2 regions of the Paenibacillus sp. FSL H8-0283 genome follow, and region 1 is predicted to be linked to the other one. Evidence: predicted binding sites of a transcription regulator. Region 1 holds the regulator's gene; the other holds the start of a gene.
The links. The regulator LexA, encoded in region 1, represses DNA repair genes until DNA is damaged. The targets are predictions, from matches to a motif close to CGAACATATGTTCG.
Positions count from the first base shown of each region.

Region 2: the regulator LexA is predicted to act here: its motif matches at 3,220-3,233, upstream of MHI52_RS16645 (DNA polymerase IV).

Region 1 covers NZ_CP150295.1:4,019,522-4,036,528, reverse strand. The annotation lists gene MHI52_RS18035 (adenosine deaminase) at 643-1,350, shown strand; gene MHI52_RS18030 (aldehyde dehydrogenase) at 2,651-3,952, shown strand; gene lexA (transcriptional repressor LexA) at 4,057-4,683, opposite strand; gene MHI52_RS18020 (LysM peptidoglycan-binding domain-containing protein) at 4,981-5,358, shown strand; gene MHI52_RS18015 (DUF896 domain-containing protein) at 5,454-5,663, shown strand; gene MHI52_RS18010 (hypothetical protein) at 5,789-6,298, shown strand; gene MHI52_RS18005 (HAD family hydrolase) at 6,327-7,118, shown strand; gene MHI52_RS18000 (hypothetical protein) at 8,063-9,103, shown strand; gene MHI52_RS17995 (acireductone dioxygenase) at 9,584-10,129, opposite strand; gene metH (methionine synthase) at 10,309-13,749, shown strand; gene rnz (ribonuclease Z) at 13,831-14,769, shown strand; gene MHI52_RS17980 (hypothetical protein) at 14,910-15,044, shown strand; gene MHI52_RS17975 (TIGR01457 family HAD-type hydrolase) at 15,126-15,935, shown strand; gene MHI52_RS17970 (Fpg/Nei family DNA glycosylase) at 15,942-16,763, shown strand; gene MHI52_RS17965 (deoxyribonuclease IV) at 16,753-17,007, shown strand, end outside.
Region 2 covers NZ_CP150295.1:3,717,896-3,734,902, forward strand. The annotation lists gene MHI52_RS16635 (beta-glucoside-specific PTS transporter subunit IIABC) at 1-1,498, shown strand, start outside; gene MHI52_RS16640 (glycoside hydrolase family 1 protein) at 1,512-2,963, shown strand; gene MHI52_RS16645 (DNA polymerase IV) at 3,280-4,497, shown strand; gene MHI52_RS16650 (YolD-like family protein) at 4,494-4,841, shown strand; gene MHI52_RS16655 (hypothetical protein) at 4,843-5,211, shown strand; gene MHI52_RS16660 (radical SAM protein) at 5,576-6,409, shown strand; gene MHI52_RS16665 (helix-turn-helix domain-containing protein) at 6,606-6,962, opposite strand; gene MHI52_RS16670 (ester cyclase) at 7,319-7,738, shown strand; gene MHI52_RS16675 (amidohydrolase family protein) at 7,822-9,132, opposite strand; gene MHI52_RS16680 (MarR family winged helix-turn-helix transcriptional regulator) at 9,299-9,727, shown strand; gene MHI52_RS16685 (GNAT family N-acetyltransferase) at 9,890-10,336, shown strand; gene MHI52_RS16690 (SDR family oxidoreductase) at 10,742-11,533, shown strand; gene MHI52_RS16695 (GlsB/YeaQ/YmgE family stress response membrane protein) at 11,694-11,951, opposite strand; gene MHI52_RS16700 (extracellular solute-binding protein) at 12,150-13,802, shown strand; gene MHI52_RS16705 (sensor histidine kinase) at 13,877-15,715, shown strand; gene MHI52_RS16710 (response regulator) at 15,719-17,007, shown strand, end outside.

The sequences.
Region 1 (17,007 bases):
CTTTGTATATAAGGCTCGTTTGTGCAGGAGTCATATTTGGCTCCGAAAGTTATGTTAAGTCTACTACATTTGTTTTATCGCTGAGAAAGTAACTATAAGTCGGAATAGAGATGTGTCTAATCATTGTGCGTTTAACTGAAAATATCATTTAGTATCCTAGCGCATGAGAAGTTACATATTATTATACAGCAACTGAAACGCTGAGATAAGGAGTCAGATATTAAAAAACGAAATATAGTACTGAAAATAGCTGTTGAGCAAAGGGAATTATACTGGTTAAAGCTATCATCATAAATATTATTTAAAAACTTTAAGGTATATAAGAGAAATTATACCAAATTTATGTTATAATATTTTTGAGTTGGAAAAACAATACTTGATTCTGTGAACAAGAGGTGAGAGCAACTATGAAAAATAGAAACATAACAGGTATTGTATTGGCTATAATCTATTGCATTGTTCTTTACTTTATTTTAACAGATTCTCCGCCTGGTGAAGCTCCAAATAATCCGTTCTGGGTTTATTTGTTTATTCCAATTGGGGCTATTGTGATTACATCTTTGTTTGATTACGTAATCAAATTCGATTTTTTTAGAAAAAAGAAAGATTAGAATTGAATGGAGGACTAAAATGATACAAACAATGAAAATTGCTAAAACATTTTTAGCCGGAGTCATGCTTTCTACATCTATCTCAATTCCAGCATTCGCTCAAGATCAGGCAAATTCTTTACCAGCACTTCAAGTGGAAAATAGCCTTTTAGAACTAGTCGAAAGTACAACCGATAATTCCATCACTTTTAAAGACGGTTCTACATTAATTCAATATGACAGCTATTATATTGCAACAGATTTAAATGGTAAAGATGAGTTAAAAATTACAAAAGTTGATGAGACTAAAGTAAAGTATGAAAATCTTCAAACTGGCGAAGTGAATTATGCTACAAACGAAATAAAACCTATTCACGAAGATCTCAGTTTCTCGCCACAAGCATTAGCAGACGGTTATGTATATAAAGGCAAAGTAGAAAATTCCACAGAGATAATATATGCAACTGCTTCTGCAATAGCAGGTATACTTGCTTCCTTTATAGGAGGACCTGTAGGTGGTAGAATAGCGGGCATACTTGTAAGCATCGGTGGTTATTATCTTTCTAAGGATGCTCCTAGAGCCTACTGGGTAACAAAAACATACACTAGAGATGTTAGGCATAGTGATTTTAGTGCGACATTATTCATCAGGAAGGACCATCACTATTATAAATATCATGATTATACCGGTTTTATTGATACCGCTTCTACAATCCAGACTTGCCAACCTTTTGGTTGTGGTCCAGTGAACGAATATTAAATCTATTTATGTCGGATAGAAAATATCCCATTAAAGTCGCTATTATAGCGGCTTTTTTGTTTTATTCGTACAAGTTCATTTTTCGATTACCGATTAGATAAATATTTAACTACTTAGCAGAAACTAAATAAATTGATAGAGTGGTCTTACGAAAAAGAAAAGCTCAACCGATAAAGCAATTGATGCTTTAATCCGTTGACAAAATATTAAAGGAGTAACAAGTAGGTTTCTAACTGGCGTAGGTGTTGTTGTCACTCTTCCAGTAGCTAAACCAGCTGATTAATGTACGTGCAAATACGAGTGATAGCTGCCATTGCTCACATGCGTGGTTATAATCCAAAAGATGATGAAGTTAAAACGTTGGTTTTTTCGTGTCTTACCAGACAAGCTGCTACAGATATTTTGAAGGCTGGTATAAAACCGGGCAGTATACCTGTAAAGAATGCGATTAGTAAGATTTCAAACGTAGCAATTAAGACTATAAATCATGTTTGGTGAAAATGGTATTATGTTTTCTTTCCAAATAAGTGTAGCCCAGCTGAATTAGACTTAAAAATAGTTTTAAGATAACGGACAGGATAGTGTAATTATTACGCGAATTATCCTAGGGAGTTGCATAAAGAAGGAAAAGCGTATCTAGAAAAATAAAAAAACTTCTTAGTGAGACTGGTGGAAAGTGTGCAAACCCGGGATGTTTAAGAATAGAGCCTGTTGATTACCATCAAATCAAGGTATGGGCAATTCATAAAAAACACGAAACTAGGCACATGATTGCGTGGAAAACTTAAAATAACTGATGATGAGTTATATAGATGGAAGCAGATAAAAGGGTCACCAAAGAAGCCTATGTTTGTCTGTAAGCATGGCTTACTTTTAACATGATGCATTCGTTCACAGATAGATAATCGTAAAGCTCTCTTTTCATTAATGAAAGGGGAGTTTTTTATATGTGGTAACTAAACATTTCTATTTTGAAGAAATGTATCAATTCATGTTAGTAACAGCGCAAAAACCATTGTCATTTATCTAGTAACCCATTAAAGAGAAACTGAAATTAGAATTCTTTCTTACAGTGCATCCAACTGTCGGAAGCAAAAAATCTAAATTAAGCTTCCTTAGAAATTCTAATAGCCATTACATAGTAGCAAGTACTAGCTTTCACTCTATAAAAAATCCAACCAACGTTCAAATACATACAAATGGATGTTTCATTTGTATGTTGAAAGTTTCATATAGAAGAGGTATACTTTAATTAAATTTTGAACAATTTAATTTTAAATAATTAATTGGAGATGTTAATATGGATCAGGCAAAACAACTTGTGATAGAACAACGTACATTTTTTTATACAGGACAAACTAAAAATATCGAGTATCGGATTAATGCACTTCAACAGCTTAGAAAGGGAATTGAAAAGTATCAGCAACGGATTCAAGATGCACTTCGGGCAGATCTGAACAAATCTGAGGCGGAAGCTTACGGTTCCGAGATTCGCATTGTTCTGGGTGAACTGGATTTTGCATTAGAACATCTGCAGGAATGGGCTGCACCAAAACAAGTCCCAACTAATCCGGCTATGCCGGATGGGGTGAGCACCATTTACCCTGAACCATACGGAGTGGCTCTTATTATTGCACCTTGGAACTATCCTTTCCAACTGGCCTTTGGTCCACTGATTGGAGCAATTGCAGCCGGTAACTGTGCAGTTATCAAGCCTTCTGAATTAACACCAGCGGTATCTCGTTTGACATATGATCTGATTCAGGAGATCTTCCCTCAGGAGTATATCGCCGTTATGGAAGGGGAAGTTGAAGCCAGTACAGCATTGTTGAAAGAGAAGTTTGATTATATTTTCTTCACAGGAAGCACAGGTGTTGGTCGCATTGTTATGAAGGCAGCTGCGGAGCATTTGACTCCTGTAACCCTGGAGCTAGGGGGCAAAAGTCCTGCTATTGTCCATAACGATGCAGAACTGAAGCTGGTGGTCCAGCGTATTGTTCGTGGTAAGTTCCTGAATGCAGGCCAAACTTGCGTTGCTCCGGATTATTTGCTTGTACATGAACAAGTTCATGACGAATTGATCAATCTGATTGGCGCAGAGATCAAAGATAAATTTGGGGACGATGTGTTACAGAACGCTGATTTCCCGCATATTGTTAACTCGCGTAACTTTGATCGGTTGTCGAAATTCCTAACAAATGGAAAAACGCTGATTGGTGGACGTTCTGTACGAGAGCAGTTGCTCATTGAGCCGACTGTACTTGGAGATGTGAACTGGGAATCAGCTGTCATGCAAGAAGAGATCTTCGGTCCGATTCTTCCTGTATTTACGTACAGTGACCTGAATCCTATGCTAGATGAGATTGTTCGCCGGCCAAAACCATTGGCGCTATATCTCTTCACACAGGATGAGCAGCTGCAGGATCAGGTTCTGAATCAAGTATCCTTCGGTGGGGGATGTATTAATGACACACTTTCTCATATGACTTCACACTATCTCCCGTTTGGTGGTGTAGGAGAGAGCGGTATGGGCTCATATCACGGACAACAGAGCTTTGATGTGTTCTCGCATCACAAGAGTGTTCTGAAACGCAGTGAATAATTAGCCGCTAAAATAACATAAACAAGAAAAAAGAGGTTGTCCTGTTGATCAGGACAACCTCTTTCGTATTTCATTACATCTAGTTTTGTTACTCAAGTTAAATATTAATGAATATCTCGGAAAAGGCCAATGACTTTACCCAGAATACTAACATGTTTCAAACGTAAAGGTTCGAAGGTCGCATTCTCCGGTTGAAGGCGAATATGATCTTTCTCTTTATAGAACGTTTTCACTGTAGCTTCATCGTCTTCAGTCATTGCAACGACGATATCACCGTTATCAGCAGTTTGCTGTTGACGGACAATAACGTAATCTCCATTAACGATTCCAGCTTCCACCATACTATCTCCCACTACTGAAAGCATAAACACTTTCTGTTCGCCTACATAATGTGTAGGAAGAGGGAAGTAGTCTTCAATGTTCTCGGTTGCAGTGATTGGAACCCCGGCTGTAACCTTACCAACAACAGGAATACGTGCAACGCTATGAGCAAATTGATGAGAATGCTCAGATTCTTCCTGGCTCAAAAGCTCAATGGCTCTTGGCTTGGTAGGGTCGCGTCGGATCAAACCTTTTTTCTCCAAACGATCCAAATGTCCATGTACTGTTGAGCTGGAAGCCAGTCCAACCGCTTCACCAATTTCCCGTACGGAAGGAGGATACCCCTTCAACCGGACTTCATTTCGTATAAACTCCAGAATAGCCTGCTGCCTGCTGGATATCTTCGACATACCGTATCAACCCCATTTTAGTAACGTTTGGGAAAATTATAACATAGAACCTCCGTTCGTACAAACATAAGTTCTAAATAAAATAGCATTAAATCAGTGTTTTTTAACTTATAGAACAGAAATTGTTCAAAAGTCAGAGCATAATATTGCAAATGCTTTGCAAATGTACTTGAAATAAGATATTGCTCCTTCTAAAAAAGAAGCGAACAATTGTTCTAAAAATCTATTGAACAAAACAAGTGTTCGTGTTATATTGATTTCAACAGATAGGAACAAACGTTTGGAGGCGGGTATTTAATGAGATATTCTACTTATCAAAGCATTTATGAACCAATGAATTCGGAACTGGTGAAGTCTAACATAGGGAAATACAAGAAGGTTTTAGCGCGTTTCAAGATTTCTTCATGGATGTTAAAGGTAGCCATTACCTCTTTGATTATATTTATTGGATGTAGCACTGTTTTAACTGTATTTGCCGGCAATGAGAATGATGTTCTGCCTGGAGGAAAGATAGCTGTTTCACAAGGGGAAACATTATGGAGTATTTCTTTGGAACATAAACCGACGAATATGGATACACGTGTTTATATAGAAGCAATTAAGAAAGTGAATCAACTTCATACAACTTCCATCCAAGTGGGACAAGTACTAGCTCTACCGCAATTTGCAGAATAAAATGCACATCAATAAGTGTTAGCGCGTGTCAGCTTGACAAGCAGCCTTTATAATGGCAAAGTTAATATGACTTTGTATTTTTGGAGGGGACAAGCTTGGATATAGATAGTCTGGTAGCACGCATTAACGAATTGGCTCGTAAGCAAAAGTCCACTGGATTGTCGGAGGAAGAACTTGCTGAACGTGCCGAGCTAAGAGAGATTTATTTGAGTAATATTCGCAGCAATTTCAGACAACAACTGGATACCATTGAGATTGTTGATGATGAGAATGACAAAGGCCACCAAGGCAAACTCAAACACTAACGAAACCTAATGATATCATTATGATATTTAGGTTTCTTCCTGTTATTTTGAGTGTGCAATTTATAGGGGGAAATGTTGGTTTGCAATTATGTAAGCCGATACAAAGACACATAAGGGGGATTCTCATGTCGCGTTCGTTCGAGAGAACGGTTAAGAAAAATTCCAAGCAGTTAAATCAGCAACGCAAAAAAAGTGGTCAACCAATCACGGGTACACCAGGTGAAGAAGTCTTTAAGGGACGCAGCTTGTTGTTCCCAATATTTTTGATCGGTCTCGCCTTTTTGTATCTGTTTATGAGCACATTCCTTGTGCAAGCTCCAATGACAACTTGGGACTGGGTGACCATGTTGCTTTACGTATTTTTGGCAGTCATCTTCATGCTTCGCCGTCCATACATCAAGATTAGCAGTAATCGGATTATAACGACGAAGGGTAATCGTGAACGTTCAATTGGGGTTGACGATATCGTCAAATTCAGAATTGAACCAGGTACAGTTGTTATCGAACATAACAGTCGCGGGAAAAGATGGGTGTTTACCAAGTTATTGAACCGTTACGATACAGATGCGATTGCAGAACGTTTGCTGAAATTTGCGAAAGCACACCAGATCACCGTGGAAACCGTCGAAAAGTAATTATTGCATAAAGGGGTAGATGATCGGAATGGCGTTAAAAGCGATTTTGTTCGACCTAGATGATACTTTATTATGGGATGAGCGTAGTGTTCGAGAAGCTTTTCATGAGACTTGTCTAATCGCAGCGCAAGAGACTGGGGTCAAACCAGAAGAACTTGAAGAAGCTGTTCGTAATGAGGCACGTGGGCTGTATGAATCATATGAAACCTTTCCTTTTACCAAAATGATTGGAATCAATCCGTTTGAAGGCCTTTGGGCTAACTTTACTGGTGGGGATCAACCTGAGTTCCGTCAGTTGGAACAGCTTGCTCCAGTTTACCGTAAAGAATCCTGGCGTCGTGGCTTGTTGAAGTTGGGTATAGATCGGGAAGATCTTGCTGAACAACTGGCTGCGCAGTTTGGAGTAGAACGGAGATCCCGACCACATGTATACGAAGAAACGATGGATACCTTGCGTCAGTTACAAGGCAAGTACAAACTGTTGTTGTTAACGAACGGTTGTCCTGCTTTGCAACAAGAGAAGTTGGATGGTGTACCTGAATTGACTCCTTTCTTTGATGAGATTATTATCTCGGGTAACTTCGGAAAAGGAAAACCAGATCCGTCGATATTTGAACATGCTTTGAGTAAACTGGGTGTTAAACCCGAAGAGAGCATGATGGTTGGAGACAAGTTAACGACTGATATTCGTGGTGCTTTATCATCTGGCATCCAATCCGTATGGATTAACCGTGAGCATAAGAACAACAATGAAGCGTATGCGCCAGACCATGAAATCAAGCATTTGTCTGAATTAACAGGTCTAATTGCTAATTTCTGAACCCACTTGTGATTTCACTAAATCAAATATAACATGAAGCATTGCGGCTATTTGGACGGTATTATCGTTCACATAGCTGACAATGCTTTTTTGTTTTTAGGGTGGTTTAGCGGGTACGATGACCGAAATGAATATTACATCTATTTATTATTTATTATGGTAAAATTTATTGAAATTGTATAGGGGGTCAATTAAAATATAGTTGATATACTAGTGCCGCGGCCATATCAAATTTAAGGTAGAGATGTTTTAAAAAATTTCTAACCGCAATTATAGTAAATTGCCAGTCATTCAAATGTCTACTGTGCTTTATTATGTACGTATTCCTAATGGGATACCATAATACTGCAATTCTTGAATGGAGGGAATTCGAAGGTTAAGGCATTGATTGGTTAGTACACGGAGTCAAATTCTTGATGTTTAGCCAACTATTATGGCTTTGGTGTCTATTGGATTTCTAGCAGTTTTTGAATCTTCAGCGCTCGGTCGGACTTAATACATCTTTTCGATGCCTTCACGTGACGCCAACTAGCAAGTGGCTCCGTGAACATAAAGGCTGTTGCTTCCTTAAAAGGGAGGAAGTCAATGATCATTCTATAATGAGTATGACAAAAAATGAATAAAATATCTTGGAATCAAACGATATATTCCTCTATTTATCCAATTAAGATAATTGTAAGCATGGTGTAAATGATGTGAATTTTATGTTCTGAATGTAACGCATGGAATACCTACCTTTTCACTGATCTGTGCCTCCCGAGCTCGCTCGAATTAATAGATCACAGACGACGCAAATGCTTGGGGTGTAAAACGGCTCACGAATTCCTTTTCGCTCATCTGTCACCCCGGGCTTGACAATCGGTCATAAAGAAAAATGAAATTTAATCCTTTTAATGGATTATAGGAATCCAAATAGTTACTAAGCCCACCCAAAGGAGACTCTTATGGATAAAATCATCTCTCTTACTGATTTTCAATATTTCAACGGTATGAAAAAAATGTTCCCACATAGCAATCATCCCTTCCTAAATTGCAGCCATAATTCTCTAATGACAATTGCCGACTATTTCAAAAAGGATAAGTTTTCTATAGTTAATAATTTCACCACGATATACAGATTTGATAAAGATAAACTAGGAAGTACCGATTATTTCAAACTGGATATTTTGAACTTTAAGAGGCTAGATCAAGTAATGGATGAAATGTGTATTTCAATGAATTTTACTTCACCACATATAGATTCGTTACAATCAGAAATCATTAGTTCGCTTTCAAAAGGAAACCCAGTTTCCCTTGTTATTGATTTATATTATCAAAGAGGCCGTGAGTTTTATTTTAACAAAAAGCATGGTCTACATCCCATTTTAGTTTACGGCTTTAATTTAACAACCAATGAGGTCTATATTGTTGATGATATAACGGAGTATAAGAAGTACGTTGTACCGTTTACGGAAATCAAAAAAGCTTGCATGAGTGAAGAAATCAAGCCAGATGAGCCTTATTTTATTGAATTTATAAACAATGTTAATTATCATCATGAGAGAGACCCTAAGGAAATGTTGCACGAAAGTATCAAACGTCTTAAAGATAATATGCTGAACCATCAGGACGAAATAATTGAAGGGATACAAAGTATATCATTATTGGCTGATTTTTACGGAGATAGTATAACTAACGAAGATATTATAGAAACTTTAAGTAGCACCATCTATAGAAAGTGTTCGGAAAAGTTTAGATTAGTCGCTCTTTATGAACAACTTAATCCAGATCTTATCCATACAACAAAAGAAGAAATTGATTTAATAATTAATGAAATTATTATGGATTGGACAAATATTAGGGCAATTACGACCAAGGCTATCTTCTCACAAAACATTAATAGCGACACAGTTCGTAAATGCGTCCAGTTAATTAGACATTTACATGACAAAGAAATAAAGTTCATAAAGCAATTTTATAATCTACTTAATATTTTAGCCATCTAGAGGAGCTTTCTCTGGCATAACTTCTGGAGCTATGAGGCATCGCAGTCGTAATTTTTCATCCGTATCACGTCAACCAAAGCAAGGGAGTTGAAGAATCTATAAACGAGCTTAGGTTCTAAACGAGCATGCAACTACTTGAAGCGGGCAAAACTTATATTGGAGTCTCAGCGGTCTTACATCGTCTAATATCGAGTTGATGATTCTTTTGGAGCAATATGAGATGTTTGCTGTTTGCCAAGTAACTTGAAGATAGTATGCTGGAAGTAGGCGAATGTTCAAATTCCAGGCACGAAAGAAATGCTAACCTAGTGAGAAGTAAAGATCACGGAAAAAATGAAAACGGGACGAAGTAAGATAGATCTCTACTTCGTCCCGTTTTCAACTTATGAGAGTTGTTTCACTAAACCGATCGATTTAAAGGTCAGTTCGTTTGGGTCTTTGGGTCAGGGGCCATGAAAGACCTGAACACATCTTGAAGGGTCAGGCGTTCTTGATAAAAGTAGGATCAGGGTATGGATCTGCAATCCAGCCATCTTTTTCGATGAACAGACGTACAGCAATAATTTGTTTGTTCTCCATTAAAGTGAAGAAGTGCGGTGTATTCTCAGGTACAGAGATAACGTCTCCAGGAGACAGTTCTACATTAAAGTAGCCCACATCATCTGTAGCTTTGATAACAAAGATTCCTTTACCAGCAACAATTGCACGGATCTCATCTTCAGCGTGGGTGTGAATTTCTTCGAACTTGGCGAGCTTTTCTTCGATATCTGGTGTTTGTTCGGACAGCGTGATGACATCCCAGATCTGGTACCCGCGACGTGCAGCCAAATCTCTGATTTCATAATTGTAAGTTTCCAAAACCTCGGTTTTCTGTTCATCAGTTAATCCAAAGTTATTTTGCAGATCAGTGTTCAGTTTGGAAGCGTCCCACTTCTCATATAATACTTCGTATTTGTTTAAGAAATTTCGAACATTATCGTCACCAGTGATGCGTTCGTTCGTATTTCGGATAACAATTTCAGCCATGTTCTTTCCCTCTTTTCCACTTGGTTTAATTGAATTATATCGGATTGCTTTGTTTTTGTCGATTCTCAAATTCCGTTCATATTCGTGCAAACCCGCCATCTTTCGGGACCAAACCCGATCTTTCACATTAAGTTAGTTTCTGTTAAACTAAGATCTAACGTTTTGCGGGGGTGAAGATATTGGATAAGATTAGTCTACACGATGCATTAAAACAACGAATATTAATCCTCGACGGTGCAATGGGGACCATGATTCAACAAGTTGATCTGACTGGCGAAGATTTTGGCGGCGAAGATCTGGATGGATGTAATGAAATGTTAGTGCTTACTCGTCCAGAACTGATCCAGCGCATTCATGAAGAATATCTGGAGGCTGGCTCCGATTTAATTGAAACCAATACATTTGGTGCCACATCCGTTGTGCTTGCTGAATACGATATTCAGGATCGGGCACGCGAGATCAACCTGGAAGCAGCCAGAATTGCGAAAGCTGCGGTTGATCGTTTCTCTACACCTGAATCTCCACGTTATGTGGTAGGTGCGATGGGACCAACAACCAAAACACTGTCTGTAACTGGGGGAGTAACGTTCCAGGAACTTATCGACAGTTATTTGGAGCAAGCGCTTGCTTTAATAGAGGGAGGCGTTGATGCGCTACTACTCGAAACCTCACAGGATACCCTCAATGTAAAAGCAGGTAGCATTGGAATTCAGCAGGCCTTCGAACAGAGTGGTGTTACACTGCCCCTGATGATATCAGGAACGATTGAACCGATGGGAACGACCCTTGCAGGTCAGAACATCGAATCCTTTTATATATCCTTAGAACACCTTAACCCAATTTCGGTAGGACTAAACTGTGCTACGGGTCCGGAGTTCATGCGTGATCACATTCGCTCGCTTTCCGGAATGGCATCGGTTGCCGTTAGTTGTTACCCGAACGCGGGTCTTCCGGATGAGAATGGTAATTACCATGAGTCACCAGACTCACTTGCTCAGAAGATTGGTGCTTTTGCCGAACAGGGCTGGTTGAATATTGCTGGTGGATGTTGCGGGACAACCCCTGCACATATTCGAGCGATGCGCGACACACTTGCCCAGTACCCCCCAAGAGAAATGAACGGAACACATCCACCGGCTTTATCTGGTATAGAACCGATCTACATCGAACAGGACAATCGTCCATACATGGTTGGTGAGCGTACGAATGTGTTGGGATCACGGAAATTCAAACGACTCATTGTAGAAGGTAAATATGAAGAAGCCTCGGAAATTGCTCGTGCTCAAGTGAAAAATGGAGCGCACATTGTTGACGTGTGTGTACAAGATCCGGACCGCGAAGAGTCTGAAGACATGGTGAAGTTCCTTGAATTGGTTGTAAAAAAAGTGAAGGTTCCTCTCATGATTGATACAACAGATGCTTCAGTAATTGATCTGGCCCTCCAGTACTCGCAAGGTAAAGCGATAATTAACTCCATTAACCTTGAGGATGGCGAAGAGAAATTTGAGCTGATCACACCGTTGCTTCATAAATATGGTGGTGCGGTTGTTGTCGGAACGATTGACGAACGGGGTCAGGCGATTAGTCGGGAAGACAAGCTTGACGTAGCCAAGCGCTCTTACGATCTGCTGGTGAACAAATATGGTCTCAAACCAGAAGACCTCATTTTCGATACGTTGGTGTTCCCGGTAGGTACGGGAGATGAACAGTACATCGGTTCAGCCAAAGAAACCATTGAAGGTATAAGAGTGATTAAGGAAGCGATGCCAGAATGTCATACGATCCTCGGGATCAGTAACATTTCATTCGGACTGCCTGAAGCGGGCCGTGAGGTGCTGAACTCAGTATTCTTATATGAATGTACCAAAGCAGGTCTTGACTATGCGATCGTGAACACAGAGAAACTGGAGCGTTATGCCTCCATTCCTGAAGAAGAACGCAGACTCTCCGAAGAGCTTTTATATAACACGAATGATGACACTCTGGCGGCGTTCGTAGCGGCGTTCCGTAACAAGAAGGTTGAGAAGAAGGAAAAAATCTCGAACCTTTCATTAGAAGAGCGTCTCGCTTCATATGTAGTCGAAGGAAGTAAAGAAGGATTGCTGCCAGATCTCGAACAGGCACTTGCCAAATATACAGCACTTCAAGTAATTAACGGTCCACTGATGCGGGGGATGGAGGAAGTAGGTCGTCTCTTTAACAACAATGAGTTGATTGTAGCTGAGGTGTTGCAGAGTGCGGAGGTTATGAAGGCTTCTGTAGCATATCTGGAGCAATTCATGGAGAAGAACGAGACTTCGGTTAAAGGCAAGATCATTCTGGCCACGGTCAAGGGCGATGTGCATGACATCGGTAAGAACCTGGTTGAGATCATCCTTTCCAATAACGGTTACCGAATCATTAATTTGGGTATAAAAGTACCACCTGAACGTATCATTGAGGCATACCGAGAAGAAAAAGTCGATGCGATCGGTCTCTCGGGTCTATTGGTAAAATCAGCGCAACAGATGATTCTTACCGCTCAGGATTTGCGAACAGCAGGTATTGATGTGCCTATTATGGTTGGCGGAGCGGCGCTAACACGCAAATTCACCAAAAATCGTATCCGTCCTGAATATAACGGAATGGTTGTATATGCCAAAGATGCGATGGATGGTCTGGATCTGGCGAACAAATTGATGAATCCTGTTTCACGTGAAGTGATGCAACTGGAGATGGAAGCTGAGAAAGAAGCTGATGCTTCAGGTGCTGTAGCTGTTCAGGCTCTTCCAGAGCTTACGCGAGTGGAGCGTTCGGATATTGCTGTAGATCATCCGGTTCTTGTCCCGCCTGATCTGGATCGGCATACGATGCGTAACTATCCTTTATCACATATCCTGCCATACGTGAACATGCAGATGTTGCTTGGACATCATCTGGGGTTGCGCGGTTCAGTAGAACAACTGCTTGCTTCAGGTGATAAGAAGGCTACCGACCTGAAAGCAGTCGTGGATGATATCATGCAAGAGGCTGTTCGTGACGGGATTATTCAGGCGCATGCCATGTATCGTTTCTTCCCGGCTCAGTCCAGTGGTAACAGCGTCATTATCTATGATCCAAAGGACACCAGTAATATTTTGCATACATTTACGTTCCCACGTCAAAAAGTCGAGCCGTTCCTATGCCTGTCCGACTTCCTGAAACCTGTTGAATCCGGTCAGATGGATTACGTTGGTTTCATGGTAGTTACTGCCGGACACGGTGTGCGTGAACTATCCACGGCGTGGAAAGATCAAGGGGATTATCTTCGCTCGCATGCTCTGCAATCCGTAGCGCTCGAAGTAGCAGAGGGATTAGCTGAGCGTGTGCATCATATGATGAGAGATATCTGGGGATTCCCGGACTCTGCCCAGATGACCATGAAGCAACGTCATGGTGCACGCTATCAAGGCATCAGGGTATCTTTTGGATATCCGGCTTGTCCGGATCTGGAAGACCAAGGGCCGCTGTTCAAGTTACTACAGCCTGAGGATATCGGTGTGGAATTGACGGAAGGTTTCATGATGGAACCTGAAGCTTCCGTATCAGCGATGGTATTCAGCCACCCGCAAGCTAAGTATTTTAATGTAGAGAAGGCATAAATTCAGTAGAGTGTCAGGCAAAGCCCTCCGCATTGTCGGAGGTTTTTTGCTGGCAACAGACAGAAAGAGGTGCGATCCAGAATGGAACTATATTTCCTGGGAACTAATGCTGGTGTACCTACGCTTCAACGGAATGTAACTTCCATTGGGCTACGCATGTTGGATGAGCGCAGAGCTTTGTGGTTGTTTGACTGCGGGGAAGGGACGCAGCACCAGATTTTAAGTTCTCCGCTTAAACTAAGCAAATTGGAGAAAATATTCATTACACATCTGCATGGTGATCATGTATTTGGACTTCCAGGACTGCTTTCGAGCAGAGCCTATCAAGGTGGCACCACACCATTAACCGTATATGGTCCGCCAGGTACGGAACGAATGATCAGTACAACAATGGAGCTGAGCCAATCCCGGGTTAACTATGATTTGAATATCGTGGAACATACGGGCGGCGTCCTGTTCGAGGATGACAGTTTTATCGTGGAAGCTGCTTTGCTTGAGCATCGGATTGACAGTTATGGATACCGGATTACCGAAAAAGATCGTCCAGGGAGCCTGGACCCAGCCAAACTGGCGGAATACGGTCTGAAACCAGGCCCATTGTTCGGCCGACTGAAACGTGGAGAAACCATTACGTTGGATAATGGTGATTCGCTTCGTCCAGAAGATGTATTGGGAGCGCCCAAGCGTGGTATGGTGATCACCATATTGGGTGATACACGTCCATGTGACAACGTACAGCCACTTTCCATAAATGCAGATGTACTTGTACATGAAGCTACATTCATGCATGATCTGGCCGATACAGCGCATGAGTACTATCATAGTACTTCTAAACAAGCGGCAGAAGCGGCTAGAGCAGCCAATGTAGGGCAACTAATCATGACTCACTTCAGTTCACGCTATAAGGATGAGGATCAACTTCAGCCACTTTTGGAAGAGGCGCAGTCCGTATTCCCGAATACCAGACTTGCAAACGAACACCAGCTTATTCCTGTCGTGCATCGCAAGCAAGAATCTTAACCCTGATTGCGAACCAGTGCACGGCTAAACACGTCATATAAAGATCCGGGTAATTGCACGGGACTGAGGGAGAGGAACTCCCGCGGTCCCTTTTGCAATCTGGTCAGAAAGCGTGTAGGATGGGCAATATGAAGAGGGAAATGATTCAAATTATTTTCCGGGAAAGCGCAGGAAATGACAAGCTTGTACAGAAGACGCGCGAGTTAAACCGTCGGTGTTCGATCCGGTTCGACTTGTTGCGTGCATATGCCAGCAAGCCATTATTTTTTGCCTGAATACATAGGTTCGCGGTCAAGTTCGAGGTAAATGATTAAGGACATGAAACGTTAATGGAATGAAGAAAGGAAGTGCTGTGTGTGATTAAGGCCTATCTGATTGACTTGGATGGTACGCTCTATCATGGCAGACATCGTATCGAAGGAGCCGATCAGCTTATTCGAACACTGCAAGAGCTAGGAAAGCCGTATTTATTCGTAACAAATAATTCTTCCCGTACACCACAAGGTGTGGCAGATCATCTGAACGGGATGGGCATACCTGCCGACGCGTCTCAAGTATGTACTTCTGCTGTGGCGGCTGCTGAATATGTTGCTGAAGAGTCCCCGGGTGCAAAAGTGGCATGTATTGGAGAAGCAGGACTGCTGGAAGCCATAGAAGAAGCAGGACTACAGCTGACGGAAGATGTACCAGATTACGTGATACAGGGGATTGATCGTGAATTTTCCTATCATAAACTGACCAAGGCGCTAAGGTGGATTAATGCGGGATCAAAATTCATCATGACCAACCCGGATCTGCAGCTTCCTTCCGATGATGGACTGACACCTGGGGCGGGAACTATTGGAGCAGCAATTGAAGCAGCAACCGGAGTTCATCCTACCGTTATTGGCAAGCCATCGAGTGTTATAATGAAGTCAGCCATTAGCCGGCTAAACCTGGCGTCTCATGAAGTGGCAGTAATCGGAGATAATATGCGAACCGATATTGCTGCTGGAGTGGCAGCAGGGTGTGAGACGCTGTTGGTACTTACCGGTGTGACAACACGGGATAATATGGATGGACACATTCAAGCAGCGAAGGCTCGACCTGATCATGTGTTTGAAGATTTGCATAAATTGATGGAGTGGCTGTCGCAAGAGGCAGACCAAGCTTCCAAAAAGGGGTAATGTACGATGCCGGAACTACCGGAAATGGAAAATTACCGGACCTTGCTGTCCGAGAAAATACTTGATCTACTGATTACAGGTGTTGTAATTAATCGTGATAAAACGATAAATACGGAGCCTGATCTGTTTATCAATGAACTTACAGGTAATCGCATCATATTTGTTGAGCGCCGAGCGAAGCATCTGATTTTCCACTTGGCTAATGGTAAACGCCTGGTGCTGCACCTCATGTTGGGCGGTATGATTTTCTGGGGCACGGAACAAGAACGTCCTGATCGTTCCACGCAAGTGGAAATTCAGTTTGGCGATCACATTTTATTCTTCATTGGACTGCGCTTGGGTTATCTACATCTGCTTACTTCGAAAGAAACCGAAGAGGCGATGTCTGATCTTGGACCTGAACCTTTAGATCGACGGATGAATGTGGAACGTTTTGCTTCTCTGTTGAAAGGTCGCCGGGGTACGCTCAAGACAACATTGGTAAACCAGCATATCATTGCAGGGATTGGCAACTGTTATTCGGATGAGATTGCTTTTGCTGCCGGTCTGAGACCAAGCTCCAAAACGCAGAACATCGCGACTTCACCAGAGTTGACAGAGCGTTTGTTCCATTCAATGCAGTCCGTGTTGCGTGAAGCAGCTTCTGAGGGCGGTTATATGGAAATGCCGCTGATGCAAGGGGATACGAAGACAGGAAGTTTTGACGAGCAATGTCGCGTATACGATCGGGAAGGCGAGACTTGTCCGCGCTGCGGGGGAACGATTGAACGAGTGGAAATTACGGGCAAGAAGGCATTCTTCTGTCCGAAATGCCAGCATGAAGCCTAAAACCGGAATCGGGGCACATGTCAGCACCAGAGGCGGATTTCTTCAGGCAGCCAAGAGAGCACATGTGATGGGGGCAACGGCGTTTCAGTATTTTCCGAAGAACCCGCGTAGTCTTGGCCTGAAAAGTCTGGATCTCAAGGATGCTGAGCAGTGCAGGGATTGGTGTGAACAGCAGGGACTTGCTTCGATTGCACATTCACCCTATCCCACGAATCCGGCGTTGGGCATGACCCGTGGAGAGGCG
Region 2 (17,007 bases), 300 kb from region 1:
TCTTCTTATTTTGAAAACCTTTGATCTCGTTGACCTTGACGGTCAATTTAATACGATTATGACTTTCGTCGGGGATGCGGCTTATTACTTCTTGCCAATGCTGCTCGCTTGGAGTGCTGCTGTTAAACTTAAAGCTAATGTGGGTTTTGCGTTAACCATTGCGGGTATCTTGTTACATCCTAGCTTTTCGGCATTGATGTCTGCAGGTGAGCCTGTTACGTTCTTGGGTCTGCCTGTCACACAAGCGACGTATTCTTCTTCCGTTATTCCAATTATTCTAGCTGTATGGATCCTGTCATATGTGGAACGATTTGCTGAAAAGTATTCTCCTTCCGTGATCAAATCCATTTTGAAACCTTTAGTTGTAATCCTTGTTATGGCGCCTCTAACACTAATTATTCTAGGACCATTGGGTGCGATTGCCGGTAACTACCTTGCTTCTGCTGTATCCTATGTCAATACACACGCAGGATGGTTAGTGTCTGGTATTATCGGCGGGGCATTCCCATTCCTGATTCTGACGGGGATGCACTATAGTTTGGGACCCGTTGTCCTCACTGCTTATGCACAGACAAAAACCGATGGCATTGTTGGCCCAGGTATGCTCGTACACAATATAGCTCAAGGTGCAGCTGCGCTCGCGGTCGCATTAAGAACCAAAAATAAAGCATTTAAACAAGTTGCTTACTCTACTAGCGTAACTGCGCTGTTAGGAATTAGCGAACCTGCATTGTTTGGTGTAAATCTACGGTTAAAAAAACCACTGATCGCTGTTGTCATTGGTGGTATTGTAGGCGGAATATACGTTGGCTTGTTCGGTGTAGCTCGATCTGCTCTAGGCATTGCCGGCTTGGCTACGTTACCAGCATTTATCACTGATAATCCATGGAACCTAATCCATGCGGCAATTGGTCTGGTCATTGGCTTTGTTGTTACCTTCTTGATGACGCTTATTTTAGGATTTGAAGATGTGCCTGAGGATGGAGAGGATCAACGAACACCAGCCAATTCATCTTCAACAAACCGTGTGCCTGTTGTTAGTGTTTCTGAACATGTACTCACAGCACCAATGACTGGTCGAGTTCTAGAGTTATCAACAATAAAGGACGAAGCCTTTGCAACTGGAGCTATGGGAAAAGGGATCGCCATTGAACCTACAATTGGAAAGCTTGTTTCACCAGCCGATGGTGTCATATCCGCGGTATTCCCTACCTTCCACGCAATGGGTATTAGCTCGAATAATGGCGCTGAACTCCTCGTTCATATCGGCATGAACACGGTGAAGCTGAAAGGTGAACATTTCAAGGTGCATGTACAAGAAGGTGATGAAGTAAAAGCTGGGGATTTACTTATCGAATTCGATACAGATGCAATAGCCGCCAAAGGTTATGATCTGACTACACCTATTATTGTTACGAATTCAGATGACTTTACAGATGTAATTGGTATAGATAAACCATCGATTACGATCGGGGAAAAACTAATTAAGATCATATAAGGAGGAATTTCCAATGAAGAACACAACCGTATTCCCAGACTCTTTTATGTGGGGCGGCGCAACAGCGGCGAATCAATACGAGGGTGCCTGGAACATTGATGGTAAAAAAGCAAGTACAGCAGATATGATGACGGGTGGAACGCATACTATTCCAAGACGGATCACTAAACACATTGAGGAGGGTGTAAACTATCCTTCCCATGAGGCAGTAGACTTTTACCATCATTACAAAGAAGATATCCGTCTGTTTGCAGAGATGGGATTTCGATGCTTCAGAATGTCCATTGCTTGGTCCAGAATATTCCCCAACGGGGACGATGTAACGCCAAATGAAGCAGGACTTCAATTTTACGACAAGGTGTTCAGTGAACTGAAAAAGTATAATATTGAACCTATCGTTACGATCTCACATTACGAAGCTCCGTTTGCGCTAACAGAGAAATTCAATGCCTGGGCTTCCAGAGAGATGATCGACTGCTACGTACGGTATTGTGAGACCATTTTCACCCGTTACAAGGATGTCGTGAAGTACTGGATTACATTTAATGAGATCAATAGTTTAATTGTTCCAGCAGGTGCATATATAGCAGGGGCATTATTAGTTGATGATAGTGGTGTATTTAACAATACGGTTGTGGATAGTACGCAATTAAGATTCCAGGCTTTACATCATCAATTTATAGCAAGTGCAAAAGCTGTCAAACTTGCTCATGAGATTAATCCGGCGCTCCAAATCGGTTGTATGATTAATTATAGTCATGGTTACGGAAGTACATGTAAACCGGAAGATATGTTGAAGGCTCTGAGAATGGATCAGATTAACAATATGCTGAGCAGCGACGTGCAAGTTAGAGGGGAATACCCTGACTTTGCCAAAAGATATTTTAATGAGAACAATATTCAGATTGAGATGGCAGAAGAAGACGTAGAAGTGCTAAAACAAGGCTGTGTTGATTTCTATAGCTTCAGCTACTACAAGTCTCATGTAGTGGGTACCCGCCCAGAAGGTGATGAGACCCAGGGGAATGTCTTTGGTGGATTCAAAAATCCTTATTTGAAGGCAAATGATTGGGGATGGCAAATCGATCCAGTTGGACTTCGTTACGTACTCAATCATGTGTACGATCGGTATAGAATCCCTATAATGATCGTTGAAAATGGTCTGGGAGCGGTTGATGTCATCGAAGAGGATGGCTCTATCCATGATACGTACAGGATCAATTTCCTGCGAGATCATATCGAACAAATGAGAGAAGCTATCCTCGATGGCGTTAATCTTATCGGCTACACGGCTTGGGGTTGCATCGACATCGTTAGTGCCTCAACTGGCGAAATGGAGAAACGCTACGGATTCATTTATGTAGATAAGGATAACGAGGGCGGAGGTACCCTGAAAAGAAGTAAAAAGGACAGTTTCCACTGGTATAAAAAGGTGATTGAATCCAACGGGGAAAGATTGAATTAGGAAATATAATTTGCAATCGAACGAAAGATGATCCAATCTTTAAATTCCATCAAATAGACCAAGTACTTATCACTTTGTGAGACAAGTACTTGGTTTTTTGTGCATCAATAATAAAACTAAAAATTAATTATTTGGATGACTAAAGTGGCTGACAATATCCAGTCTACAGTTCATTATGGTGTCCTAGGGTTTTCAAAATCTAAATATAAATATTTACCTCTTGCATAAAGAACATGTGTTCGGTCTATAATATATACAAACATACGTTCTTAAAAGTACAGGAGTGATTACAGTGTTGACTAAGCAACGAACCATTATGCTCATTGATATGCAGAGCTTTTATGCTTCAGTCGAAAAGGCAAAAATGCCTCAATACAAAAATAGACCATTAGCTGTTGCGGGAGACCCCGCAAGACGCTCTGGAATTATCCTTGCCGCTTGTCCACTAGCCAAAGCGAAGGGTGTGTCTACCGCGGAACCACTCTGGCAGTCTCTTCAGAAGTGCCCTGAACTGATCATTGTGAGACCACACATGCAAGAATATATCGAAGTATCCACTCAAATCATGTCCATTATTGAAGAGTTCACCGATCTGGTCGAACCGTACAGTATAGACGAATTATTCGCTGATTTTACAGGGTCTATGCATCTATTCGGTAATGATCCAGTCGATTTGGCCAAGCAAATTCAAGACAAAATCTATAATGAAACAGGCGTTTACGCGAGAGCTGGCATTGGTGAAAACAAAATCATCAGTAAATTATGCTGCGATATAATCGCTAAAAAAGCAGAGGGGGGCATTTTCCGCTTAAAAAAAGAGGAGTTACACCTCCATATTGGAGATAAGCCCATCCGCGATATGTGGAGGATAGGCTCAAGAATGGAAAAACATCTGTGGAAGATGGGGATCCGAACCATTAGAGACTTGGCGAATACGCCTCTTTCCAAATTAAGAAGTAAGTGGGGCGTTAATGGAGAAGTCATCTGGCGAGTCGCAAATGGACTCGACAATTCGCCGGTAACCGTCAACACGCACAGTACACAAAAAGATATCGGAAACGGAATGACCTTGCCTAGAGATTTCACAGAGGCTTGGGAGATCGAAGTGGTTATTCTCGATATCTGCACAGAAGTATGCAGAAGAGCCCGCCAAAAGGGACTGATGGGTAGTGTCGTGTCCGTAAGTGTGTCTGGAGCGGATTTTGACCACCCCACTGGTTTTCACAGGCAGGTTAAACTGTCTGATCCTACAAACATAACCATTGATGTATGCAAGATAGCCAAACGCATATTTCATCAACACTGGGATAGGCAACCTGTGCGCCGTGTAGGCGTGTCCCTGTCTCAATTATCCAACGCGGATACATATCAACTATCTTTTTTTGATGATCAAGAACAGAAACGGGCCATTGATCAGGTGATGGACGACATTAAGGATCGATTTGGCGACATTGCCATTCTACGAGCAAGCTCCATTACGGCTGCGGGTCAAGCGATCGATCGAGCATCTAAAATTGGGGGGCATTATAAATGAGCAAAAAACTGGAGGCCAATGGATTATGGGAATCGAGCCGCATGATGCTTCCACAACATAAAGAACGGATTATACAGCATCGTACTCAAGTTCATTATCTAACGAAACCGCTGATCCATGAAGATGAGTGGGAGATTATTACACAAAATATAGATATGTCGCTCAATTATACATTGCAAGCCACCTTTGCAATATTTACTGAGTCAGGCAATCGGTATATACACGGGATCGTCACTTCAGTCAGTACCTTTGGAAAGAAAATCAAAATTGAAATGGAGAATGGATTTGAATGGGTCGATTTTGATCAATTGGTCGCTGTAAAACTTGAAGAAGGAGGCGTGTAAAGTGCGACAGACTTTGGAGGAACTTTCACTCGTAAAGAGGGTAGTGGAGCTCCCTTATCTGTTAGGTGCTCTGGAGGTAGATAAGCATAAAATATACGCTTCAAACTTCAAAATGAAATCTGTGTATGTTGACTACCTGGACGGTACCCAAAAGAAAATAGCTTTAGAAATGTACAAATCAAAGCAAAGGCTAAAGGAACATCATATAAAAATCATAGATGAAGTGAGATCTGAGCTGAGTTTAACGGTAGATTATTCCGTAAGAGGTTACCTTCATAAAATGACACTATTGTGGAGCAAAGTGAAAGTGGATGTAACCTTAATGCTTACCGAACATATGAACGTTGATATTACTGAATTGCCCACATGAACATAGAAAATAAGAGTCTAACTTATGGGTGCGGCAACAAATACGAGCAGATCTTTCGGTAAACCGGGAATCACAAAAAAGATAAATAAAGAGGCAGAGTAAACTATGTTTGGATGTCAAAGATAAAAAACTTCATTATTATAAATCTGCCCCTGTATTCAGTAAGGACATTCAAAAGAAAAGCCACGAAGGAGGAGGAATAGCAGCAGGTTTAAGACAGTCGAGAAATCAGTAGGATGCCCAATTTCCCGGTTCGCTTGTGGGACGTAATTTTCAAGTCGTCATTTCAAGTAGCATGAGAAATTTTAAGATAAAACTCAAGAGGAGAAGTGGGCGTAAAAGTAATTGAGGGGATGGTAGCGTCATGCCAATTGAAATCAAAGACATTGTGTCTAAGAAAATATTAAGTGAAGTAAAAGGTTATCTAGATATTGGTTTTACTCATTCACTAAATCCCTATACGGGTTGTGCATTTGCTTGCGAATACTGTTACGTCAGAGAAATGCCTATTCAAAAGTTTAAGGATATTCCTTGGGGATCGTGGGTGGATGTCAAGAAAAATGCAGCAGAAAACTATCTAAAGGAAGTCTCTCTTCTAAGACGTAAAAATAAACCCATAAGTATATTCATGTCATCAGCCACAGATCCTTATCAACCTGTAGAGCAGAAGGCAAACATTACAAGAAGCCTGTTGGAAGAAATGGATAAAAACCCACCAGATTCACTTCAAATTCAAACTAGAAGCCCGCTGGTTGCCAGAGACCTTGATATACTGCTGAAATTAAAGGAAAAATGTAGAATTATGGTTTCAATGACAATCGAGACAGATCGCGAAGACGTGAAACGAATTTTTTCGCCCTATGCTCCTGGAATAGATTTACGAGTTAAAGCCTTGAAAAAGATAAATGATGCAGGGATACATACACAAGTATCTATTTCCCCTGTGCTACCTTTTTCACCTAATTTCGCTAACATGTTACAAGGCATAACTGATCGAATTTGGATTGATACGCTATTGATTGGTGATGGTCAAATGGGGATGAGATCTAAGCGGTTAGGGATGCCACAATTATTTGAGGCGAACGGCTGGGAGAAATGGTACGAGAAAAGAATTCATCTGAAAGTCGAAAAATATTTTAAGGCAAGGTTTCCATCTGAAATTATTCATGTATCCAAAAACAGTGCATATCCATTTTGATTTTAAATAGCCATTCATTTAATGAGGATCTTGCCCGTTTTTTCTTCATGCAATAGAAATATTGCAGAAACTGGTGTTCGAAGATCAACTCTCTCATACGAGTCAATGGAGGACGTATGAGTCCTCCATTGATTTAACTTGAAGATGTAGAGGGATTCATTCTATTTTGAAATGACCGTGGAGTAACAATTTGACATCATTCACTCTGATGAATATCGTTTGGAAGTTCATCATTGAGTTTCTGGTACCCGAGCCCCCATGTTTCCATAGAGAATATAATTGGCTTCAGTGAATTTCCTAAATCACTTAAGCTGTATTCGACTCTCGGAGGGACTTCTGCAAAAACAGTACGAATGACAATTCCGTCCTCTTCCATTGAACGTAAATTTTCAGTGAGAACCTTTTGACTGATCTCCGGGATACTTTTACGAAGTTCTCCGAATCGATGAGTTCCCTTCAAAAGATCCCTCATAACCAATAACTTCCACTTGTTACCTATCAATCCAACTGTCGTTGCGACGGGACACAACGGCAACTCTTTTTTTGAAATCACTACATTATCACCTCCAATAGTTACTATTAGGTTCCTATATAACAAAAAGGTGCCTACTTTCAAAACAATACATTGCTTATATTATAATTCTGTCGATGAAAAATCAAATGAAAGGAGGGGAGTTTGCAAGAGAGTTTATGCAACTGAGTGACTATTTTTTGAATCATATGTTAACGTTCTTGAATTCTTGGAGACAGCATTTAGAGATCAGTTTATTGGCTCTGCAACCTAAAGATAAAATACTAGTTACAAAAAGGTTCCTATGCAACATTAAGGTGCCTACTTACCAATTATCTAAAGTAGAGATAAAATTTTAATGAAGGCATATGCTCACGAAAATAGAAAGGGGTTTAAATATGACGATTACAGAAAACAAACAATTGATGTATCGTTTCACGAACTTCATTAATACGGCAAGCAAGGAACTTGCTGAAGAATTGATTTCTCCAGATGCTGTTTTTTATGTACCTATGCAAAAAGAACCAATGAATGGTCCAAGTGGTTATCTCTCCATAATTCATATGATGAGATCTGGTTTTTCCGATATACAATGGACTGTTAAGGAGCTGGTAGCAGAAGAGGAACTAATAGCAGCTCATTTTGTCATGAAGGGCACACAAGACGGAGAGTTTCTCGGGTTTCCACCAACGAGCAAAAAAATCGAAGTAAATGCAATGAATTTTTATCGGATCTCTAATGGCCAAATTATTGAAGAGTATGGTCAACCCGATATGCTTGGCTTGCTTCAACAAATAGGGGCAATTCCAAAAGCATAATTAGATTAAAGTCGAAGAGGGACTGCATTTTTGCAATCCCTCTTCTTAGTGATTTTACAATTAGGAAATATAAACTACTAGTTTTAGCCTAGTTTTTGCGAACCATTGAACCACACGGATTTGATTGACAAAGTATCTGAAATATTAGTGATCGGATCACCGTTTATGAGAATAAGATCAGCACGTGCACCTTCGGTAATCCGGCCACGATCTTGTAGACCAAAGCAACGGGCCGGTTTGGAAGTAGCCGACTGAAGAGCTTCGATCGGAGTGAACCCAGCCTTCACCAGCAGCTGCATTTCGTGGTGAACACTGGCCCCATGAGCAAGGCCACCAAGGTTCGGAACGGGAACCGGTGCGACATCCGTCCCTACAAGAATATCAACTCCGGCACGGTGAAGATCCATCACATTTTTAAAGCTGTTCTCCATGTTACCTTGTGGGAATGTATTGAAGCTTGAGTTCAAGATATCGATCCAATCCGGACTTAATTTGGAATGAACTCGTGGATCATTAGCCAATTCCGATGCCGGATTACCAATAATCGATGAATTTAACACCAAGCACGGTGTAACAAAAGCTCCAGAATCTGCTATGGATTTAACCAATTCGGACGTGTACTCGGGTCTGTCGATAAACAAGTGCCCCAAACCGTCGACTCCAAAATCGATGGCTGCTTTCGATGAAAGAGCCGTCAAAACGTGGGCAATGACCAACTTATCGAACTTGTGGGCTTCAGTAACGGCTGTTTTTAGAATCTCATCACTTAGAACAGGCAGGCCGGGTGCACCCATAACCGTTCCCTCTTCAATCATGATCTTAATATAGTCAGATCCATTCTCCACTTGGGTATGCACATGTTTGATCGCTTCTTCAACCGTTGTCACTTGAGGTATTTCGTCGTGATCGTGAGCGTAGGCGGCCAACATTGCTTCCCGGTCTTCCTCCGATAACTTCTGTAGTTCCTTTAATACGAATTCAGGTATTTCATCTCCATCAGGTAGTAATTCATCTGGGTGCCCACCAGGAGCGGTAATCGCTGTACCAGCAGATCGGACGTCTGCGATGTCATCGACATTTTTTAGCTGAATTTCGCGCCCTCTTTTCGTAAAATCGCCGTTCATTTCGAGTTCTGTTGTAACACCGAATTTTAAGGCATCTCGTAATCCGCCAATTGAGGTATGGACATGTGCATCAATCAGACCAGGTATTAATGTCGCATTTTCTCCATCGATAATTGTTGCATCGCTTGGGATGTCTCCGCCCACTGAAATAATGGAACCCCCTTTAATGACAATATGTCTGGGAGCAATAATCTGATATCCATCAAAGATTCGTACATTTGTAATCGCCGTAATTTCTTCTAACCCAGCATTTTGATTTAATTTCTCCATCATAACTCCTCCTAATGTGTTTGTGTTTCAACACTTCGGAGTATAACTGTTAGATATCTAACAGTCAATAGTCTAACTTTTGTTTGACAAGCCTACTGGGATCACTGTATATTTTAGCTACTTACAATTAGATTCCTAACAATTACAGAGGGGACGATGGACGGTCATGCATTCCCGAGAAGATACGCCTTATATGGAGTTGTTTCAAATTATCGGTCTTAAGTTAAAGAAAAGAGCGGATGAGAGTATAAAAGAGCTAGGATTAAGTTCTCAACAAGGAAAAGTAATCGATTATATTTATGAGAATCAAGATAATCATATTATTCAAAAGGATCTTGCAGATCGGTTTCATCTGCGTGGGGCAAGCGTTACAAGCATGCTTCAAGGTCTAGAGCAAAAAGGTTTCATCGAACGTAAAATCCCAGCCAATAATGAACGGCAAAAAAATATTTATGTATTACCAAAAGCGGTTGACTTGATTGAAGACTTCAATAACTCATTTCAAAAAGTGGAGGATGAAATCGTTCAAGTCCTTAATGACGAGGAGAAGCAAATCTTAAAAAAATTACTGATCAGAATTAATGAACGCATATAATAGACGGGCAGGAGAGGTAACTGGTGGCCATAGAACACTGATGACATTGATTTCTCATCAGGAATTATTACTTACAATGGAACGGAAATCTTGGATCAAGAAGATATTTTTCAAGTCAATACTGCATCGTTTGAAAATCTTTCTATTTAAGGCGGTATATTAATGAACAAACTTGAAATTAAAATATCTAACTATAATCCCAAGTATGCTGAACATACAGTGAAAATGTGGAGAGATAGTAAGGAACGGGCAATTGGTCAGGCTGAAACCCATAGCTTCGAAAACCATCTATATTTTTTAAATCATATACTATCTAAACAGTATCAAATAGATTTAGCGTTAATTGATGAAAAAGTAGTTGGAATGATTGCCTATAGTGAAACTGAGATAAGCCAACTTTATATTCATATTGATTATCAAGGGAATGGAATAGGGCGAACCTTGCTTAATAAAGCAAAAGCACAAGCAAATGGAAAATTAACTTTATATACATTTGAAGTGAATAAAAATGCCCAAAGATTTTATGAGAATAATGGGTTTGAAATTACTGATAGAGGACAAGAAAATGAAGAGAATTTACCTGATATACGATATGAATTGAAGTTGTAAAAATCGAATATAAAGTTACATTCAAAAAAGTGAACAGTCTGCAGGTTAGCTGGATGCTTGACCACCCAACCAATTCACTGGAAATGTAATCCCATGTATTTATCTTGACAGTAATTGAGTCTGACTCGTAATATTTGAAGTGGAGATGTAGGAAAGGGGACTCGTCGGACAATGTGGACTTCCTTGTAATGGTTATCTAAACTGGATCGCACGACTTGGTGTTTTGGTTATAACCACACACCTGGTTTGTGATGCCGATCCGCAATCATTCAAGGGACGCGAGGAACCGTTTGAATCAAACCCGGGCGCGGATACTTGATGTATCCGCTTTTTGTTATACCTAGGATAATTCCATCTCCAATGAAAAATGGTTTTCTCCCTCCCTTATTAAACGGAGGTAATAAAATGACCAAACTATACGGAAAAACCGCTATTGTGACAGGCACAAGCCGCCCCGGAGGTATTGGAACCGCTGTCTGCCGCACGTTGGCACAAGAAGGCGCTAATGTGTTCTATACCCATCTGTACGATTACGATAAAACAGAGAATCCGGGGGATGCTGACAAAAACTGGCCGGATCTCTTTGCCGAAGAACTTCGCTCCTATGGCGTTAAGGCAGCGCATATGGAGGTCGATCTTACCGATCCCAATTCTCCAGCGCAACTGCTTGATGCATGCCGATCGGCTCTCGGGCTGCCGACCATTCTCGTCAACAACGCTACCTACAGTGTAGCAGCTGATTTCCGTCAATTAAATGCATCATTGATCGATGCGCACTGTGCCATGAACATTCGAGGTACATTCATGCTATCGGCCGAATTTGCGCGTATGCTGGAGGTTGAATTGGCCGTCCATCAGGACCTTTGCGGCGGCCGGATCATCAACCTCACGTCCGGTCAAGGTAAGGAGCCGATGCCTGGCAATCTCGCTTATGCCGCAACAAAAGGCGCTGTCTCCACCTTTACCGAATGTCTATCTGCTGAACTGGCTCCGTTTCACATTACTGTGAATGCGGTTGATCCCGGGCCTACTGACACGGGTTGGATGTCAGAAGAAGTGAAAAAAGCTTTGCTACCGGAATTTCCGATGGGCAGGATCGGTCTTCCTGAAGATGTATCCCGTCTGATTGCTTTTCTGGCAAGCGACGATTCCCAATGGATCACCGGACAAATCATTCATTCTAGAGGTGGTTTCTAATTTCCATAAAACCAAAGGAGGCCGCCGATCAACAGGATCGGCGGCTTTATTCGACTACCGGGTGGATACTATGCTTTGTGAAGAAGATGATGCAACGGTGGCGAAAGAAGCTTTACGTCAATACCCAATCAATTGGGTAAAAACTTGTCGTCTCCGCCTGTTAACGTCTTCGAAACGCTCCAGCGCGCGCCAGAGCATAGAAAATCAAGAGAGCAATGATCGACCCGACGATCGCGGGTATGATATGAAATCCACCCACCACCGGCCCCCTCGGTCCCAACAGTTCATACCCTAACCACGATCCAACAAAGCCAGCAATGATATTTCCAAGTACGCCTCCTGGCACGTCCCGTCCAATCAGATTTCCGCTTAACCAGCCAATTAGCCCACCGACAATAAGTATCCAGATTAAATACACGAATTGGTCTCCCTTCCATTGATTTATTACAAGTTATGTTTCGTTAGGGGGAATGTTGCGGATCATCTGCGAATCGACCACTAAACCATTTCCATTTTAATCCAAGGGTAGTAAAATCGGTTGTACCACCACTAGTATGAATGCTGTTGCAGATGGGGAAGGAGATGGCCAGTATAGAAAGGAGGCGCTCAGGTGTTTATGTTTCGAAGTCCTTTTATTACAGCCTTGTTGATGATGTGTCTGATGTCAGGCTTGACTGCTTGTTCTGAGTCAGAGCAAGCGGAAGATAAGGGTGCTTCGACAAAGGCTGACTTCACGGAGCAGATACAGAGCCTTAATCTGAATCTGGAAGAACCGTCATGGAAGCTGGATACCACCCCCGTGAATCTAACGTGGTTCGTTGGAGCCGAATGGTACGGGCACACTTGGGGTGAGAGCCTGACTTCCAAATATGTCACCCAAAAAACAGGGGTCAATATCGAATTTGAAGTATCAACTGGTGAACCAAGCGAGATGTTATCACGAATGTTGACGACCGGTAGTCTGCCGGATCTGATAACCATCGGCTCCTGGGAGAGTGCGGTTAACAAACTTCGGGAGAGTAATCTCGTCTATGCCCTGGATGAGCTAGCCGACCAGTATGATCCTTACTTTTACAAGGTAGCAGGTGATGGTGCTCTACAATGGTATCGGCAGGAAGACGGCCATACCTATGTCATTCCCAATGATGCGTACAGTCCCGAACAGATGCGTTCAACCGGCTTGACGGGAGCGAACCAAACCTTTCTCGTACGTAAAGATCTGTATGAGTCGATGGACAAACCGGACCTTACCACACCGAAAGGTTTTCTAAATGCATTGCAATTGCTGAAGAATCAATATTCTGTTTATAAAGGCCAGCTAATCAGTCCGTTCTGGGCACAGGGGAATGCATCCTATGGGATGACCGAATATTTGCAAAATCTGCTTGCGATCCCCCATGAACAGAACGGTAAAGTATACGACCGAATGACAGATCCGGATTATATTGAGTGGCTGAAAACATTTCGTATCGCTTACGAGCAGGGCCTGATTAATGTTGATTTTCTGGTCGACTCCAGTGCACAGGTGCAGGAAAAAACCAACCATGCCCAATATTTTATGATGATTCGGGAATGGACAGACATATCGGACCTCAATTCGAAATTGGAAGTCCTTACGAATCAGAGTTCATACTATATTGCTGTAGATGGACCCCGGAGCAGCAGGGGAGAATCCGCGAAACTGTTTCCTGGCAGCATGGATGGCTGGATGGTTACGATGATTAGCAAATCCACGGAAAACCCTGAACGGGCCATCCGATTTTTGACCTATCTGGCCAGCGAAGAAGGCCAAAGGGATATATTTTTGGGCAAAGAAGGTGAAACCTGGGCGATGAAAAACGGCAAACCGCAGTTGACTGCGGCGATGGTTCAGTTGTATGACACGGATAGGGAGCGGCTGGAAAAGGAATATGGCATTATGGATACCTACTGGATGCTGCGAAACCCTGCTTTCGTTAACAAGTGGAGACCAGAGAATGCCCCATCCATTAAGCAAATGGAGGAGTTCGCCAACCAACAGGCCGATCTGGACAGCGGCATCTATAAGGGACTAGATCCTATAGGGGATTCCGATATCGCGTTAGCCTGGTCACGTATTTCTCAGAATTGGGAAGAAGTACTGCCAGAACTGATTACAGCGAAGGATGAAGCTGCCTTTGACAAAATTTTTGAAAATTTTCTGATACGCCGTGTGAACTATGGCTTTAACCAAGTAATGGAATACTGCCAGGCTGGACTGGAACTGCGGAAAACCAAGATAGCCAGATAACCATTCCCTACTACATCGTTAACTATCAGCTAACTAGTAATATATGGTATAACCAAGGTGGTGAATACATCAGAATGAAATACCTTCTAACGAGATTGAGGAAACTTTATCGCAATGCCCGTATATCCCAAAAGCTGTTTCTGGCATTTAGCCTGATGATTACCATACCTGTTATTTTGATATCCTTTGTGTATATCCGCATGCAAGAAACCCAGCTATATAAGGATGCTATGGCAACGGGCAACAGCCACGTTTCATGGCTGAATGAACAATTGCGCAGAAGAATGGACATGATTGAGAACGCTTCCAATACAGCCCTTACTCAAAAGTCATTTGTGGATTTTATTCATTCCAATATGCTTGTGGATGGACTGCGTCTGGTGAAGTTTAAGCAAAACCAGTTTGAGCAAATGCTTAATATCATTCAAAGCAATGCGATGATCAGTGAGCTTAGCTTTTACGTTGATAACCCAAACTTGTATGAAATCTGGCCTGAAATCTATCATTATAAGAAATTTTGGCCGCAGGATTATTGGATAAAGCTACGGGACGAAGGTGGTGCGGCTTACCGTTTATTTTCTTTTAGGGATGGTGAACACACATTATCCTACTATCGTCTGGTTCGCCTTCAAGGACAGGAACAAAAACGCCCTAGTATTATGGAAGTGCGAGTCCCGCACAGCATGTTTTTCAGCGACCTGCTCCAAGAGAGCAAGGGGGACTTCTTTTCGGTGTTGATGAACGCAAGCGATCCTCCCCAGTATGTTTACAATCCCCAGCATGAGTTTTCTGAGAAGTACGGGCAGGGGATGGAGGAGATCCTTGGCAGTATTCATCACCAGCTGGATATATTGCCGCAGGAAAGCCCGCTTCAGGTTAAGGTGGGAAATCAGAGCTTCTATGCATTGTATCGATACATCGCTCCGTTGAACACTTATGTGGTCGAGATTGCTTCCCATCAGGCATTGATGAAGGGGCCGCGCAGTTGGTATGTATTTGTGGTAACGATTACATTATGTGTATTGCTGCTGATTATGCTACTCGTATCCCAAACGACACGGCGTATTTTCCGGCGGTTGGACAGCGTACTGGTATCCATGCGTCAGGTACGGAAAGGCGAGCTGGATGCAATGATTGATACAGGCCTTGATGAGAACGAAAGAGGGGATGAAATCGATGAGGTGGCGGTGAATTACAATAAAATGTTACATGAGGTCAAACGTCTAATGACACAGGTCGTGGATAAGCAGTTAATTGCCAAAAACGCACAGTTGCACTCCCTGCATTCACAGATTAATTCTCATTTTTTATATAACGCCCTGGAATCGATCCGTATGGTGGCAGAGGTACAGAGGCAGCCTGCTATAGCCAATTCATTGGTGTCGTTGGGCTCCCAACTACGTTACAGCATGCAGTGGCGTAGCGATACCGTTGCTCTTCGTGAGGAGCTTGCCAATATCCAAAGTTATATTGAATTTATCAACTTTATGGAAGGTGGCAGTATCGTTATGACGGCGGATCTTCCTCAGGAGATACTTCGCTATGCCATTCCCAAGATGTGTATGCAGCCCATCGTTGAAAATGTAGTTCATCACGGGGCACCTTCAGGCGGCAGGGTAACTATAGAGATTACCTTTTCTGTGGAGAATGACAGTCTGCTTTTCATTAACATAAGAGATGACGGAAAGGGGTTAGAGCCTGAGATGTTACACCGTCTTCAGGCAGTACTGAGGAGCGAATCGGATACACCGATGGTTACTAGCAGGAGCGGACTTGGTTTGGAAAACGTGAATAAGCGATTACAGCTTCATTATGGCAAGAATTGCGGTCTTTGGATTGATAGTGTTCAAGGTGCATATACCTGTGTAACGATACGCTTGCCTTGGGAAAATGTAAATCTTGGAGGGTGGTAGAGCATGATTAATCTCCTGATTGTGGACGATCAAAAACACATTCGTGACGGCCTGCAGGCCATGCTGCATCAATTTCCTCTGGAGCTGAACAACATATACTGTGCCGCGAGTGGGATTGAGGCGCTGTGCCTATTGCGGCAGCATTGCATTCACATCGTTATTACCGATATTAGGATGCCGGATATGGATGGGTTGGCACTCATGGCTCAAACCAAAGAGGAATACATGGATGTGGAATACCTCATTATCAGCGGTTATAGTGATTTTACATATGCCCAAAAAGCGATCGGGCTCGGGGCAAAGGGTTACTTGCTCAAACCTTTGAAGCGCGAGGATCTGCAACATTCCCTGGAGCATGTATGGCAAGAGATCCAGACACGGCAGGCACTTACGCATAATATGCAGCGTGTATCCCGTCTTGCCCAAGAGACCGATCGTAAAGAATTAAGAATGTTTATGCAAGGTGCGTTATGTGATGACGCATGGATTCTTCAGATTGAGGAACAACATGATGCGTTATGGCGTAATTATCGTCTAGCCCTGCTTCGGGAAGAAGTTTGCATTAACCAGGCCGGAGCCAGCAGCGCCCATAGCATGGAAGCCATTGCTTATCGTGTGTTTGGCAGACAAGGTTGTATTTGCCTACAACATCGCCCATACCTGATCCTTGCGGTGGATGCGTCCATAGATCCAAGTGTTTTGCCTGCAGCACTCAAGGAAGGAAAGATCGATGCCATAACAGCCATGACTAACCCGATTCAGGGGTTAAAAGAACTACCCGACAGCTATACCCAAGTGCTTGAGCTCTATCGCCACAGTTACCTGTTTCCTGATCAGTACAGTATCTCCCCAGCACATATTGAGCATATGGAACAGCAGTGGCAACTGCCCTATGAAGACTTATATGAACTGTTCCAGTCGGTTGGAACAGATAACAGCGGAACAATTACTCAGGGTATTTCTGCAATATTTCACAAAAAGGTGCTGCAACGTTATCCTATTCGCTATACCCAACAGCTCTGCGCCGCCACCGTTCAGATGATGGAGGAATACGAACGAGTTATCCACCCTTATATGGGGGAAGAAGTGCTGGATCTTGAATCCTTGCGTAATCTCTTTGATTATCAAGGGATGCGTGAGTATATACAAGCACTGCAACAGCAGCTGCTTCGGTTGAATCAGTTATATTATGACTATAAGTGCAGCTATCGCCATTCGCAGGATCTAAATGAAGCTATTCGTTTTATACACGAGAGTTACCACAAACCGCTGGACCTCGCGATGGTATCCAA